3 regions of the Pseudomonas sp. Marseille-Q5115 genome follow, and region 3 is predicted to be linked to each of the others. Evidence: predicted binding sites of a transcription regulator. Region 3 holds the regulator's gene; each other region holds the start of a gene.

Region 1 (4,153 bases), 4.6 Mb from region 3:
AGCTCAAGCAGGGTATAGGCGGCGACAGGGGCGGAGGGCGGAGCGGCGGGAGCGGGGGCTTCGGTCGGTTTGGCCTTCGGGATCTGCACGCTATTGAGCGGCGGAAGGTTCATCTTCTCTGAAGGCCGGCCAGCGGGAGCGTGTTCCGAATACACCGTATTGCCATTGGCGTCGGTGGACTTGTAGATCTCGCCGAAGGCCGGAGCGCACAGGAAGGGGATCAGCAGCATAAGGGCATGGCGCATGGGGACTACTCGGCAAGGCGTCGGCGGCCTGACCAGCATAGATCAGGCCTGTTCGCCAATCACGGGTTAATGCGCGGAAGAGCACATCTCGCCGGTAGCGCGAGTGAGGGCCAGGCGGTGCAAGGCATCCCTGTTGCCGCGATCGATAGCGCTAGCGATCCACTGCGGGCAGTCCGGGCTGCTGCGGTAGGGTGTGAAGGCTGCCAGTTGTAGCAAGAGGGCTTTCTGCAGGCCGTCGAGTTGCGGACGGATCTGCCCGACCAGGTCGGGCCGCGGGCTGTTCGGGGCCTCGCCTCTCAGGCGCCAGTCCACCAGCAGGCCATACTGCACCAGCTTGTTGGCTTCGATCTGGGCTGCGAAGAACTGCTCCACGAATGCCGGCTCGAGCTTGTATTCGGGCGCCAGCACTACCGCGCCTGCGATCACCTCGCGCTCGCGGGCGCGATCTTCCACAGGCTTCTTGCTATCCCATTTGCTCAAGGCCACCTGGTCAGCAATGTTCAGGCGCTGCTCGATGCTGCTCAACAGCGAAGGCAATTCGGCGGGGGCGGGCGTGGCGGCGGCTGCAAGGCTGGCAAAGGCACAGCCGACCAGGGCCAGGCAAAATGCAGAAAGCTTAGGCATGCGAGGTTCCGTTGTTATTGATTTGGCGCTCCGTTATGCCAGTAAATCCATAGCTTCGCCAGCCGCGATCAAAGGACTGCTCCCCGGTTTTGCTTCCTGTCATTTCCGCCCATGAAAAAGGCCTCCCGAAGGAGGCCTTTTCGTTCAACCAGGCGGGATCAGACGCTGTAGTACAGGTCGTATTCCAGCGGGTGCACGAAGGTGCGAACCTTGATTTCTTCTTCGGACTTCAGCTCGATGTAGGCATCGATGAAGTCGTCAGAGAACACGCCGCCCTTGGTCAGGAAGGCGCGGCCCTTGTCCAGCTCTTCCAGGGCTTCTTTCAGGCTGCCACATACCTGTGGGATTTCCTTGGCCTCTTCAGGCGGCAGGTCGTACAGGTTTTTGTCCGCGGCATCGCCAGGGTGGATCTTGTTCTGGATACCGTCCAGGCCGGCCATCAGCAGCGCGGCGAAGGCCAGGTACGGGTTGGCAGCCGGATCCGGGAAGCGTGCTTCGATACGGCGGCCTTTCGGGCTGTTCACGTAAGGAATGCGGATGGACGCGGAGCGGTTGCGAGCCGAGTAGGCCAGCATCACCGGTGCTTCGAAACCAGGGACCAGACGCTTGTACGAGTTGGTCGACGGGTTGGTGAAGCCGTTCAGTGCCTTGCCGTGTTTGATGATGCCGCCGATGAAGTACAGGGCGGTATCGGACAGGCCGGCATAGCCTTCGCCAGCGAAGGTGTTCTTGCCATCCTTGGAGATGGACATGTGCACGTGCATACCCGAGCCGTTATCGCCATACAGCGGCTTTGGCATGAAGGTCGCGGTGCGGCCGTAGGCGTCGGCAACGTTGTGAACAACGTACTTCAGCGTTTGGGTTTCGTCGGCCTTCTTCACCAGGGTGTTGAACTTGACGCCGATTTCGTTCTGGCCGGCAGTTGCCACTTCGTGGTGGTGAACTTCAACGGTCAGGCCCATTTCTTCCAGGGCGTTGCACATTGCAGTGCGGATTTCGTGGTCGTGATCGACCGGTGGAACCGGGAAGTAGCCGCCTTTCACGCCTGGGCGGTGGCCCTTGTTGCCGCCGTCCACGTCCTGATCGGTCATCCAGGAAGCTTGTTCGGAGAAGATCTTGAACATCGAGCCGGAGATGTCGGATTTGAACTTCACTTCGTCGAAGATGAAGAATTCTGGCTCCGGGCCTACGAATACGGTGTCACCGATGCCGGTGGACTTGAGGTATTCCTCGGCGCGGTGGGCGATGGCGCGCGGGTCGCGATCGTAACCTTGCATGGTGGAAGGTTCGATGATGTCGCAGACCAGGATCAGCGTCGGCTCTTCGGTGAACGGGTCCAGCACGGCGGTTTCGTCGTCTGGCAGCAGGATCATGTCGGACGCTTCGATGCCTTTCCAGCCAGCGATGGAGGAGCCGTCGAACATCTTGCCGACTTCGAAGAAGTCATCATCCAGAGCGTCGCGAGCCGGCATGGTGACGTGCTGCTGCTTGCCTTTGGTATCAGTGAAGCGCAGATCAATCCATTTAACGTCATGATCTTTGATGAGTTGAACCGACTTCGACATGTTGTCCTCCGGGTGGATGGGGACGGACTGTGTGCGCCCCTGGATTCAGTGCTGCCGCCGCATACTCGGCCAAGGCAACCTGCCTCACAAGGGAGCAATTTGCATGCCAGTGCCCCGAGATGGGCATGGCTCGAAAAAAGCCCGTTTTTGCGGGACTTACAGGCGGCAGCCAGAAAAGCTTCGCACCTTAACGGGGCGAGGCTCGCTCAAGGCGTCCCAAAATGGTGCTTTCCGAGCTTTCGACAGATAGTTGGTCAAAGCTTGAACAATTTCCGCTATAATGCTGCCCCTTTTTTCAGCTGGGCCATTGCGCGCGCTGTTCATGAAATTGATCGTTAAAGTTTTCCCCGAGATCACCATCAAAAGCCGGCCGGTGCGCAAGCAGTTCATCCGCCAGCTGGCGAAGAACATTCGCGCGGTGGTGCGTGACCTGGACCCCGATATTGCGGTAACGGGCGTGTGGGACAACCTCGAGGTTCAAACGAAAGTCACCGACGCCAAGGTGCTCAAGGAGCTGATCGAGCGCCTGAGTTGCACACCGGGCATTACCCACTTCCTGCAGGTGGATGAATACCCCCTGGGTGACTTTGACGACATCGTGGCCAAGTGCAAGGCCCACTTCGGTCACCTGCTGCCCGGCAAGCGCTTTTCCGTGCGCTGCAAGCGCGGGGGCCGGCACGATTTCACTTCCATGGACGTTGACCGCTACGTTGGTAGCCAGTTGCGCCAGCAATGCGGCGCGGCCGGTATCGACCTCAAGCACCCTGAGGTTGTGGTGCGGATGGAAATCCGCGACAAGCGCCTGTTCGTGATCCACAACCAGCACAAGGGCATCGGCGGCTATCCATTGGGCGCGCTGGAGCAAACCCTCGTGTTGATGTCCGGCGGGTTCGATTCCACCGTGGCGGCCTATCAAATGATGCGCCGCGGGCTGATGACCCACTTCTGCTTCTTCAACCTCGGTGGCCGCGCCCACGAACTGGGTGTGATGGAAGTCGCCCATTACCTGTGGAAGAAGTACGGCAGCTCTCATCGGGTGCTGTTCATCAGCGTGCCCTTCGAAGAGGTGGTAGGCGAAATCCTTGCCAAGGTAGACGACAGCCAGATGGGCGTTATCCTCAAGCGGATGATGCTGCGTACCGCCAGCCGCATGGCCGAGCGCCTCGAAATCGACGCGCTGGTCACCGGCGAGGCGATTTCCCAGGTGTCCAGCCAAACGCTCACCAACCTGGCAGTGATCGACTCGGTTACCCCTACGCTTGTCCTGCGGCCGTTGCTTGCTACTCACAAGCAGGACATCATCGACACCGCGGTCGAGATCGGCACCGCCGATTTCGCCAAGCACATGCCAGAATACTGCGGCGTGATCTCGGTGAACCCGACTACCAGCGCGCGCGGTTATCGCATCGAGCGCGAAGAGCAGCGCTTTGACATGGCCGTGCTGGAAAGCGCCCTGGAGCGTGCGCGCCTCGTCTCGATCGATAATGTGATCGACGAGCTGGGTAAGCAGGTGGAGATCGAAGAAGTCGCCGAAGCCCTGGCCAGCCATGTAGTGCTCGACATTCGTCACCCCGATGCCCAGGAAGACGACCCATTGGCCCTGGAAGGGGTCGAAGTTCGTACGTTGCCTTTCTATGCGTTGAACAGCCGGTTCAAGGATCTCGATCCTGCCCGGCAATACCTGTTGTATTGCGACAAAGGTGTCATGAGCAGGCTGCA
Region 2 (4,153 bases), 4.4 Mb from region 3:
CTGCGGTGCCGTTCTATGGTCGCCAGCCCAAGGCCGAAGACGTTCCCCGGATAAAGGCGCCCCTGCTATTGCACTATGGCGAACTGGACACCGCCATCAACGAAGGCTGGCCCGCCTATGAGCAGGCGCTGAAGGCCGCCAACAAGACCTACGAGGCCTACATTTACCCGGGGGCCAATCATGGCTTTCACAACGACTCCACCCCTCGCTACGATCAGGCCGCTGCCAACCTGGCGTGGGAGCGTACCCTGGCCTGGTTCAACCGTTACCTTGCCTGAGGCTTGCCTACATCCAAACCCCACCGTCGCCCATGTGCTGCTCCAGCCGGGCTCGTAGCCAGCGCTCGGCGGGGTCGGTGTCGGTGATGCTCAGCCACACCATGGACAATTCCAGTGCAGGTGTTTCAAAGGGGAGCGGCTCGGCATGCAGTGTGCCCCAGGTTTCCATGGCGGTCGCGGCATAATCGGGGCAGCCCGCCAGCAGGTCGGTCCCCGCGAGTATGGCCGGGAGTGAGCTGAATTGGGGCACCGACAGCACTACCTTTCGGGTGCGGCCGATTTCATCGAGCCATTCGTCGGCTATACCCCGGGTGTTGGCTGTGTGCGACACCACCACATGAGGCCGGCTGCAGTACTCATCCAATGTGAGTGGGCTACCTGAAATGTCAGCTCGCAGTACCCGGGCATGCATTCGACGAAGCAGCTTGCGCTTGGCATTGGCCGGCAACCCGCGGGTCTGGCTGATCCCTACGGTGATGTCACCGGCGGCAAGCAGGTCGGGAATGCGCCAGTAGTCCACGTGCTGCACTACCACCACAACATCGGGTGCCTCCTGGCGTAACGCACGCAGCAGTGGCGGCAACAATCCAAACTCTACGTCATCGGACAGCCCGATACGGAAGGTCATCTTGCTGGTCGCCGGCTCGAAGTCGTGGCTGAGGCTCAGTGCTACAGACATGGCATCCAGCGCCGGCGAAAGGTGCTTGATCAGCTCCTCGGCACGGGCCGTGGGCTCCATGCGATGCCCGACCCGGATGAACAACGGGTCGTTGAACAGTGCGCGCAGGCGATTGAGTGCCGCGCTGATTGTGGGCTGGCCGAGAAAGAGCTTCTCCGCGACGCGGGTGACATTGCGCTCGAGCATCAATGCTTCGAACACCACCATCAGGTTGATATCGGCCTTGCGCAGTTCGTTGCGATTCATCGGCGGGCATCTGCGAGCGGGAAGGGCAAGCACCTGCGAGGTGCGTGGTTTCAGTCCTGAGCCGGCGAGGGCGCTTCGGCAGGAGGTTGCGGCAGACGTGCCTCTAGCTCCGCGAGGCGCGCTTCGAGCGCATCCACCTTGGCACGGGTGCGCGCCAGTACCGCCATCTGGGTATCGAATTCTTCGCGGCTGACCAGGTCAAGGCGGGCAAACGCGCTATTGAGCAAGGTGCGGAACTGGCTTTCGAATTCTTGCCGGGGCGGCAGCGCATCGCCGCCAAGCAGGCGGCTGGCCTGGTCGGTGAGCGCGTCGAGGAAGGCTTTTGGCGCAAGCATGTGCGGCGAATCCATGACGAGGAAATTGCCGAAAGTGTATCACGCAGTGGTTGAACAGCTTGGTACAAAGCATTGCACAGTTGTTGGGCAGGCCATTGCACTGCCCCGCACCATTGCTGTGCGCTGGCCTGTGCCATTACTGAAGCCATGACGCTTGAAACCGTCGATTGGCCTGATTTCAAAGCGGCACGCAGAGATGGCAAGGTTTCTGCTTGGAGCCAATCGACCCATGCACTGATGGCGACCTGAAAGGCGAACGCAGTGTGCAGGCGGAGCGGGAAGTGTTTCGTCAGGAGCGGTGCCCGCGGCCGGGCCGGCCCTAGCCGGCGGTGCGTTACAAAGGCGGGCACTGCGCTTAGACTTGAGCCGGGTTTGTTTTCCTGGGGCAAGTCCACCAATTCGGGAGAGAGTTTCATGAAGCTAGTCACTGCCATCATCAAGCCGTTCAAGCTGGACGACGTGCGCGAGTCGCTGTCGGAAATCGGCGTGCAGGGCATTACCGTCACTGAGGTCAAGGGCTTCGGGCGGCAGAAAGGCCATACCGAGCTGTACCGTGGCGCCGAATACGTTGTGGATTTTCTGCCGAAGGTGAAGATCGACGTTGCCATTGATGACAAGGATCTGGACCGCGTGATCGAAGCGATCACCAAGGCCGCCAACACCGGCAAGATCGGTGACGGGAAGATCTTCGTGGTCAATCTGGAACAGGCGATCCGCATCCGTACCGGCGAAACCGATACCGACGCTATCTAAGCCGACCCATAGAAAAAAGCCCCAGGAGTAAACAATATGACTCTGCGTCAATTCGCAGGGCTAGGAGCCCTGTTGTCTCTGATAATGCCAGGCCTTGCCCTGGCCGATGAGGCGGCGGCCCCTGTGCTCAATTCCGGCGACACCGCCTGGATGCTCACGTCTACCGCGCTGGTGCTGTTCATGACCATTCCAGGGCTGGCCCTGTTCTATGGCGGGATGGTGCGCTCCAAGAACGTCCTGTCGGTGATGATGCAGTGTTTTGCGATTACCGGCCTGGTAACCGTGCTCTGGTTCATCTACGGCTACAGCCTTGCCTTCGATACCACGGGTATGGAGCAAGGCGTGATCAACTTCAACTCCTTCGTGGGCGGCATGGGCAAGGCGTTCCTGGCGGGTATTACCCCGGCCAGCCTCACCTCCGCCACTGCGCTATTCCCGGAAGCGGTCTTCGTGACCTTCCAGATGACCTTCGCAATCATCACCCCTGCGCTGATCGTCGGGGCGTTCGCAGAGCGCATGAAGTTCTCGGCCATGCTGGTGTTCATGGGTGTGTGGTTCACCCTCGTTTATGCCCCGATTGCGCACATGGTGTGGAGCGGTAACGGCGGCCTGCTGTGGGACTGGGGCGTACTGGACTTCGCTGGCGGCACCGTGGTGCACATCAACGCCGGTATCGCTGGCCTGGTGACCTGCCTGGTGCTGGGCAAGCGTAAAGGCTACCCCACCACCCCGATGGCCCCTCATAACCTGGGCTACACCCTGGTTGGCGCCGCGATGCTGTGGGTCGGCTGGTTTGGCTTCAACGCCGGTTCCGCCGCAGCCGCCAACGGCACTGCCGGAATGGCTATGCTGGTTACCCAGATCGCCACTGGCGCCGCCGCATTGGGCTGGATGTTCGCCGAATGGATCAGCCATGGTAAGCCAAGCGCCCTGGGCATCGCCTCCGGTGTTGTCGCAGGCCTGGTTGCCATCACCCCCGCCGCAGGCACGGTAGGCCCGATGGGCGCCCTGATCATCGGCCTGGTGGCCGGTGTACTGTGCTTCCTCAGCGCAACCACCCTCAAGCGCAAGCTGGGCTATGACGACTCCCTGGACGCCTTTGGTGTACACGGTATCGGTGGCATCATCGGCGCACTGCTCACAGGTATCTTCGCAGCCCCTGCCATGGGCGGCTTTGGCACGGTCGAAGACATTGGCGCACAGCTGTGGATTCAGGCCAAGGGCGTTGGCTTTACCGTGATCTACACCGCGATCGTGACCTTCGTCATTCTCAAGGTGCTGGATATGCTGATGGGCCTGCGCGCCTCGGAAGAAGAAGAAGCGGTTGGCCTGGACCTCGCTCAGCATAACGAGCGCGGCTACAACCTCTGAAAACGCATGGCCCGCCATTTGGCGTGCCGCTCGCGAAAAAATGCCCGGCTTTCCGGGCATTTTTTATGTCTGGATCTGTCATTGCTTGGAACGCCTGCCTAAACGCCCTCAGGGCTTTTACAGGTGCTGCCGGGCTTTTTTGCTTTTGTAGGAAATGCCTACACCGATACAGGACTTTGCTTTTTTTTCGAGCGCGCTAGAATGCGCCCGAAACCGGGGGAGAACGCCATGTGGCAGCAGACGATCATCACGCTGGCCGCCCGGCCTCGCGGCTTTCATCTGGTAACCGATGAGGTCGTAGCGGGCCTCCCTCAGTTGGCGGCTTGTAAGGTGGGCTTGTTGCACGTCTGGTTGCAACATACCTCCGCTTCACTGACGATCAATGAAAACGCCGATCCGGCGGTGCGTCGCGATTTCGAACGGTTCTTTGACCGATTGATACCGGACGGCGCACCAGGGTACGAACATAACGATGAGGGCGACGACGATCT
Region 3 (4,153 bases):
CGCTCTGGGTGCGTACCACCACCTGATACAGCGCTTCGCTGTCGGGGGCGGAACGCAACTGGTCACGCACGTCCTTGCGGTCGAGCATGCTGGCTATCTGGCGGAGTAATTCGAGGTGTGCATCGGTGGCTGCTTCCGGGACCAGCAGCACGAAGATCAGGTCTACCGGGGCGCCGTCGATCGCGTCGAAGTCCACGGGTGCGTCCAGGTGCAACAAGGCACTCATCGGGCCCTGACAATTGGCGAGCCGGCAATGCGGGATGGCAATCCCATTGCCGAAACCAGTGGAGCCAAGCTTTTCACGGGCGATCAGGGCTTCGAACACAACCTGCTGGCTAACCTCGGGAAGGTCCCTGTGAATCAAGGCAGCGATCTGTTCGAGTACGCGTTTTTTACTGCCGCCCGGCACGCTCACGAGGGAGCGGCCGGGGGTCAGGATGTTTTCTAGTCGGATCATTGGGGGTCAGCGGGCGGCCGCACCTTGCAGGTGGCTCTGCTGTTTTTCCTTATACTTGAGCAATTGCCGATCGAGTTTATCAGTGAGAAGGTCGATTGCGGCGTACATGTCGTCGTGTTCAGCCTGAGCTACCACGTCGCACTTGGGAACCCGGAGGGTCGCTTCGACCCGCTGTTTCTGTTTTTCCACTTCCATGATCACCTCTACATTGGTGATCTTGTCGCAGTGCCGCTCAAGCTTGGCAAGTTTTTCGGTCATGTAGCTACGCATGGCTTCGGTCACATCCAGTTGATGCCCACTGATGTTGACTTGCATACCGCTTCTCCTTATTGCCAGTGCATAAAGAGGCAGGCGAAACCTGCCACTGAAACGCTGGTGGCATCCCGAGGTGCGGCGCTGGCTTACATGCCCTGTGCCAGCGACTACGCGCGCTTCGGAACCAGGCTACATCAACCGCTTGCGTTCGCTGGACGGCGCAATCCCGAGGGATTCGCGGTACTTGGCGACAGTGCGGCGTGCTACCTGAATGCCTTGTGCCTCCAGTAAACCAGCGATCTTGCTGTCACTCAACGGCTTTTTCTGATTTTCCGCCGCCACCAGTTTCTTGATGATCGCCCGGATGGCTGTGGACGAGCATTCACCGCCTTCCGAGGTGCTGACGTGGCTGGAGAAAAAGTATTTCAGCTCATATATCCCGCGGGGTGTGTGCATGTACTTCTGTGTCGTTACCCGGGAAATCGTCGATTCGTGCATGCCCACGGCCTCGGCGATGTCATGCAGTACCAGCGGTTTCATGGCCTCGTCGCCGTAGTCGAGGAAGCCTCGCTGATGCTCCACGATCTGGGTGGCCACCTTCATGAGGGTCTCGTTGCGGCTTTGCAGGCTTTTGATGAACCAGCGCGCTTCCTGCAACTGATTGCGCATGAAGGTGTTATCCGCGCTGCTGTCCGCCCGGCGCACAAAACCCGCGTACTGAGGGTTTACCCGCAGTCGCGGTACCGACTCCTGGTTCAGCTCCACCAGCCAGCGATCGCTGTCCTTGCGCACGATGACATCCGGCACCACGTACTCGGGCTCGCTCGACTCGATCTGCGAGCCGGGGCGTGGGTTCAGGCTCTGGATAAGCTCGATCACCTGCCGAAGCTCATCTTCCTTGAGCTTCATCTTGCGCATCAGCTGGCTATAGTCACGGCTACCCAGCAGCTCGATGTAATCGGTGACCAGCCGCTGGGCCTCGGCCAACCAGGGGGTTTTCGCAGGCAGCTGGCGCAGCTGCAACGCCAGGCATTCGCCCAGGTTGCGCGCAGCGATCCCGGCAGGCTCGAACTGTTGGATGCGATGAAGCACGGCTTCGACTTCATCGAGTTCGATGTCCAGTTCGGGGTCGAACGACGCACAGATTTCCTCGAGGGTTTCTTCGAGGTAGCCCTGGTTGTTGATGCAGTCGATCAGGGTGACGGCGATCAGGCGGTCATTGTCGGACATCGGCGCCAGGTTCAGTTGCCACAGCAGGTGGCTCTGCAGGCTTTCTCCAACGGACGTACGGGTGGTGAAATCCCAGTCGTCGTCATCCCCGCTCGGCAGGCTGCTTGCGCTGGTCTGGTAGATGTCTTCCCAGGCCGTGTCCACGGGCAGCTCATCGGGAATCCGCTCACTCCAATCCGCCTCTTCGCCGCCCTCGGGCGCGCTGGAGGTTTCCTGGAAGCTGGTTTCCTGGAAAGGTGTTTCCTGGGGTTCGGCCGGCCCGGAATGTTCGGCCTTGTCGGCCAACGGGTCGGCATTATCGAAGTCGTCGCCGTCTTCCTGGCGTTCGAGCATGGGGTTGGACTCAAGCGCCTCCTGAATCTCCTGCTGGAGGTCCAGGGTGGAAAGCTGGAGAAGGCGGATGGCCTGTTGCAACTGCGGTGTCATCGTCAGTTGCTGGCCCATTTTAAGGACAAGCGATGGTTTCATGGCGTGAGCTTGACACCCTGTTTGCCGGCGCTATGCGCCATCCACAACGGGCGCTCGATTGGAGCGCCTGAACTTAAGCAAATTATATGCCCGAAACTGCCATGTTTGCCTAGGGGTCTTTACACTTGGCGCACTTAAAGCCGGAACTCGTGCCCCAGGTACACTTCCTTCACCAGGTCATTGGCAAGGATAGTGGCCGAATCGCCCTCTGCAATCAATTGGCCATCGTTCACAATATAGGCGATTTCACAGATATCCAGGGTTTCGCGTACGTTGTGGTCGGTGATAAGCACACCGATGCCCTTCGCCTTGAGGTGGTGGATGATCTGCTTGATATCGCCCACGGAGATCGGGTCCACGCCGGCAAAGGGTTCATCGAGCAGGATGAACTTGGGCGCGGTGGCCAGGGCGCGGGCGATTTCCACCCGGCGGCGCTCGCCACCGGACAGGCTCATGCCACGGTTGTCGCGGATATGCGTGATATGGAATTCCTGAAGCAGGCTTTCCAAAGCCTTGCGCCGACCGCTGGCGTCGAGGTCCTTGCGGGTTTCGAGGATCGCCATAATGTTGTCCGCCACTGACAGCTTGCGGAAGATCGAGGCCTCCTGAGGCAGGTAGCCTATACCGGCCTTGGCGCGCCCGTGCATGGGCTGGTGGCTTACGTCGAGGTCGTCGATCAGCACCCGGCCCTGATCGGCCTGCACCAGCCCTACGATCATGTAGAAGCACGTGGTTTTACCGGCCCCGTTCGGCCCAAGCAGGCCAACGATCTGGCCGCTCTCGATGGAGAGGCTGACGTCTCTCACCACTTGCCGGCTTTTGTAGCTCTTGGCCAGATGCTGGGCCTTCAACGTCGCCATTACTGCGCCTTCTGCGGCTGGTCGGTTTTCTTCTTGGGCTGGATCACCATGTCGATGCGCGGGCGTGGCGCGGTGATCTTGGTGCCCGTGGCACGGCCGGCATTTACCACCTGGCGAACCGTGTCGTACACGATTTTCTCGCCTTCGGAGGTGTTTCCGTCGTTGATGACCTTGGCCTTGTCGATCAGCACGATCCGGTCCTGGGACGCGAAGTACTGGATGGTCACGCCGTAGGCCTGCACGATGGGCTTGTCCACGGCAGGCTTCTGCTCGTAGTAGGCCAGGTTGCCGACGGCGGTGAATACATCCACATCACCATTGGCCGCACGTGTGACGGTCACCTTGTTGCCGGTGATCTTCATGGAGCCCTGGGTGATGACCACGCTGCCGGTATAGACCGCTACACCCTGCTTGTCGTCGAGTTGCGCGTCGTCGGACTGGATGTGGATCGGTTGGTCCCTGTCGGTCGGCAGCGCCAAGGCGTTCACGCTTCCCAGTGCCGCGCCCAGGCCAAGCAGGAAGGGGAGGGTTTTAACGAGCCTCATACTGTCCTCTTACAGTGGACAGCAAGTGGATCTTGCTGTCGTTCAAATACGCTTTCATTCCCTTGGCAGTCGTAACGCCACCGGCGCCGTCGATTCTAACGTCTTGGTCGGTTTCCGCATATTGCTTCTGCGGGAAGACCGTGGCGCGCGAGGTGGTGATTACGGTTGTGCGGTTCTTCTGGTCTGTGCGGTTGAGCCGCACGGCGTCGATGAGTTCGACCTGGGTGCCGTCCGGGTTCACCTCGGCACGCTCGCTCACCACATGCCAGGGGAAGGTGGTGCCTCGGTAGACGTCCATGACCGGCTTGGTCACGTGGGTGACTTCACTGGCCTTGAGG

The links. Region 3 encodes sigma-54, which starts transcription at its own class of promoters, with help from an activator protein. Its sites were predicted from a motif close to ANTGGCATNNANNTTGCTNT; they were not measured.
Region 1: the regulator sigma-54 is predicted to act here: its motif matches at 2,526-2,545, upstream of glnA (glutamate--ammonia ligase).
Region 2: the regulator sigma-54 is predicted to act here: its motif matches at 1,734-1,753, upstream of glnK (P-II family nitrogen regulator).

The regions. Positions count from the first base shown of each region.
Region 1 is NZ_CAKAKI010000001.1:4,856,616-4,860,768, forward strand. Features, by position in the region: gene LG385_RS22315 (DUF4124 domain-containing protein) at 1-245, opposite strand, end outside; gene LG385_RS22320 (chorismate mutase) at 312-869, opposite strand; gene glnA (glutamate--ammonia ligase) at 1,028-2,434, opposite strand; gene thiI (tRNA uracil 4-sulfurtransferase ThiI) at 2,757-4,153, shown strand, end outside.
Region 2 is NZ_CAKAKI010000001.1:4,682,039-4,686,191, forward strand. Features, by position in the region: gene yghX (YghX family hydrolase) at 1-278, shown strand, start outside; gene LG385_RS21350 (LysR substrate-binding domain-containing protein) at 286-1,203, opposite strand; gene LG385_RS21355 (accessory factor UbiK family protein) at 1,254-1,538, opposite strand; gene glnK (P-II family nitrogen regulator) at 1,953-2,291, shown strand; gene LG385_RS21365 (ammonium transporter) at 2,328-3,662, shown strand; gene LG385_RS21370 (secondary thiamine-phosphate synthase enzyme YjbQ) at 3,891-4,153, shown strand, end outside.
Region 3 is NZ_CAKAKI010000001.1:304,315-308,467, forward strand. Features, by position in the region: gene ptsN (PTS IIA-like nitrogen regulatory protein PtsN) at 1-457, opposite strand, end outside; gene hpf (ribosome hibernation-promoting factor, HPF/YfiA family) at 464-772, opposite strand; gene LG385_RS01425 (RNA polymerase factor sigma-54) at 902-2,410, opposite strand; gene lptB (LPS export ABC transporter ATP-binding protein) at 2,545-3,270, opposite strand; gene lptA (lipopolysaccharide transport periplasmic protein LptA) at 3,270-3,815, opposite strand; gene lptC (LPS export ABC transporter periplasmic protein LptC) at 3,802-4,153, opposite strand, start outside.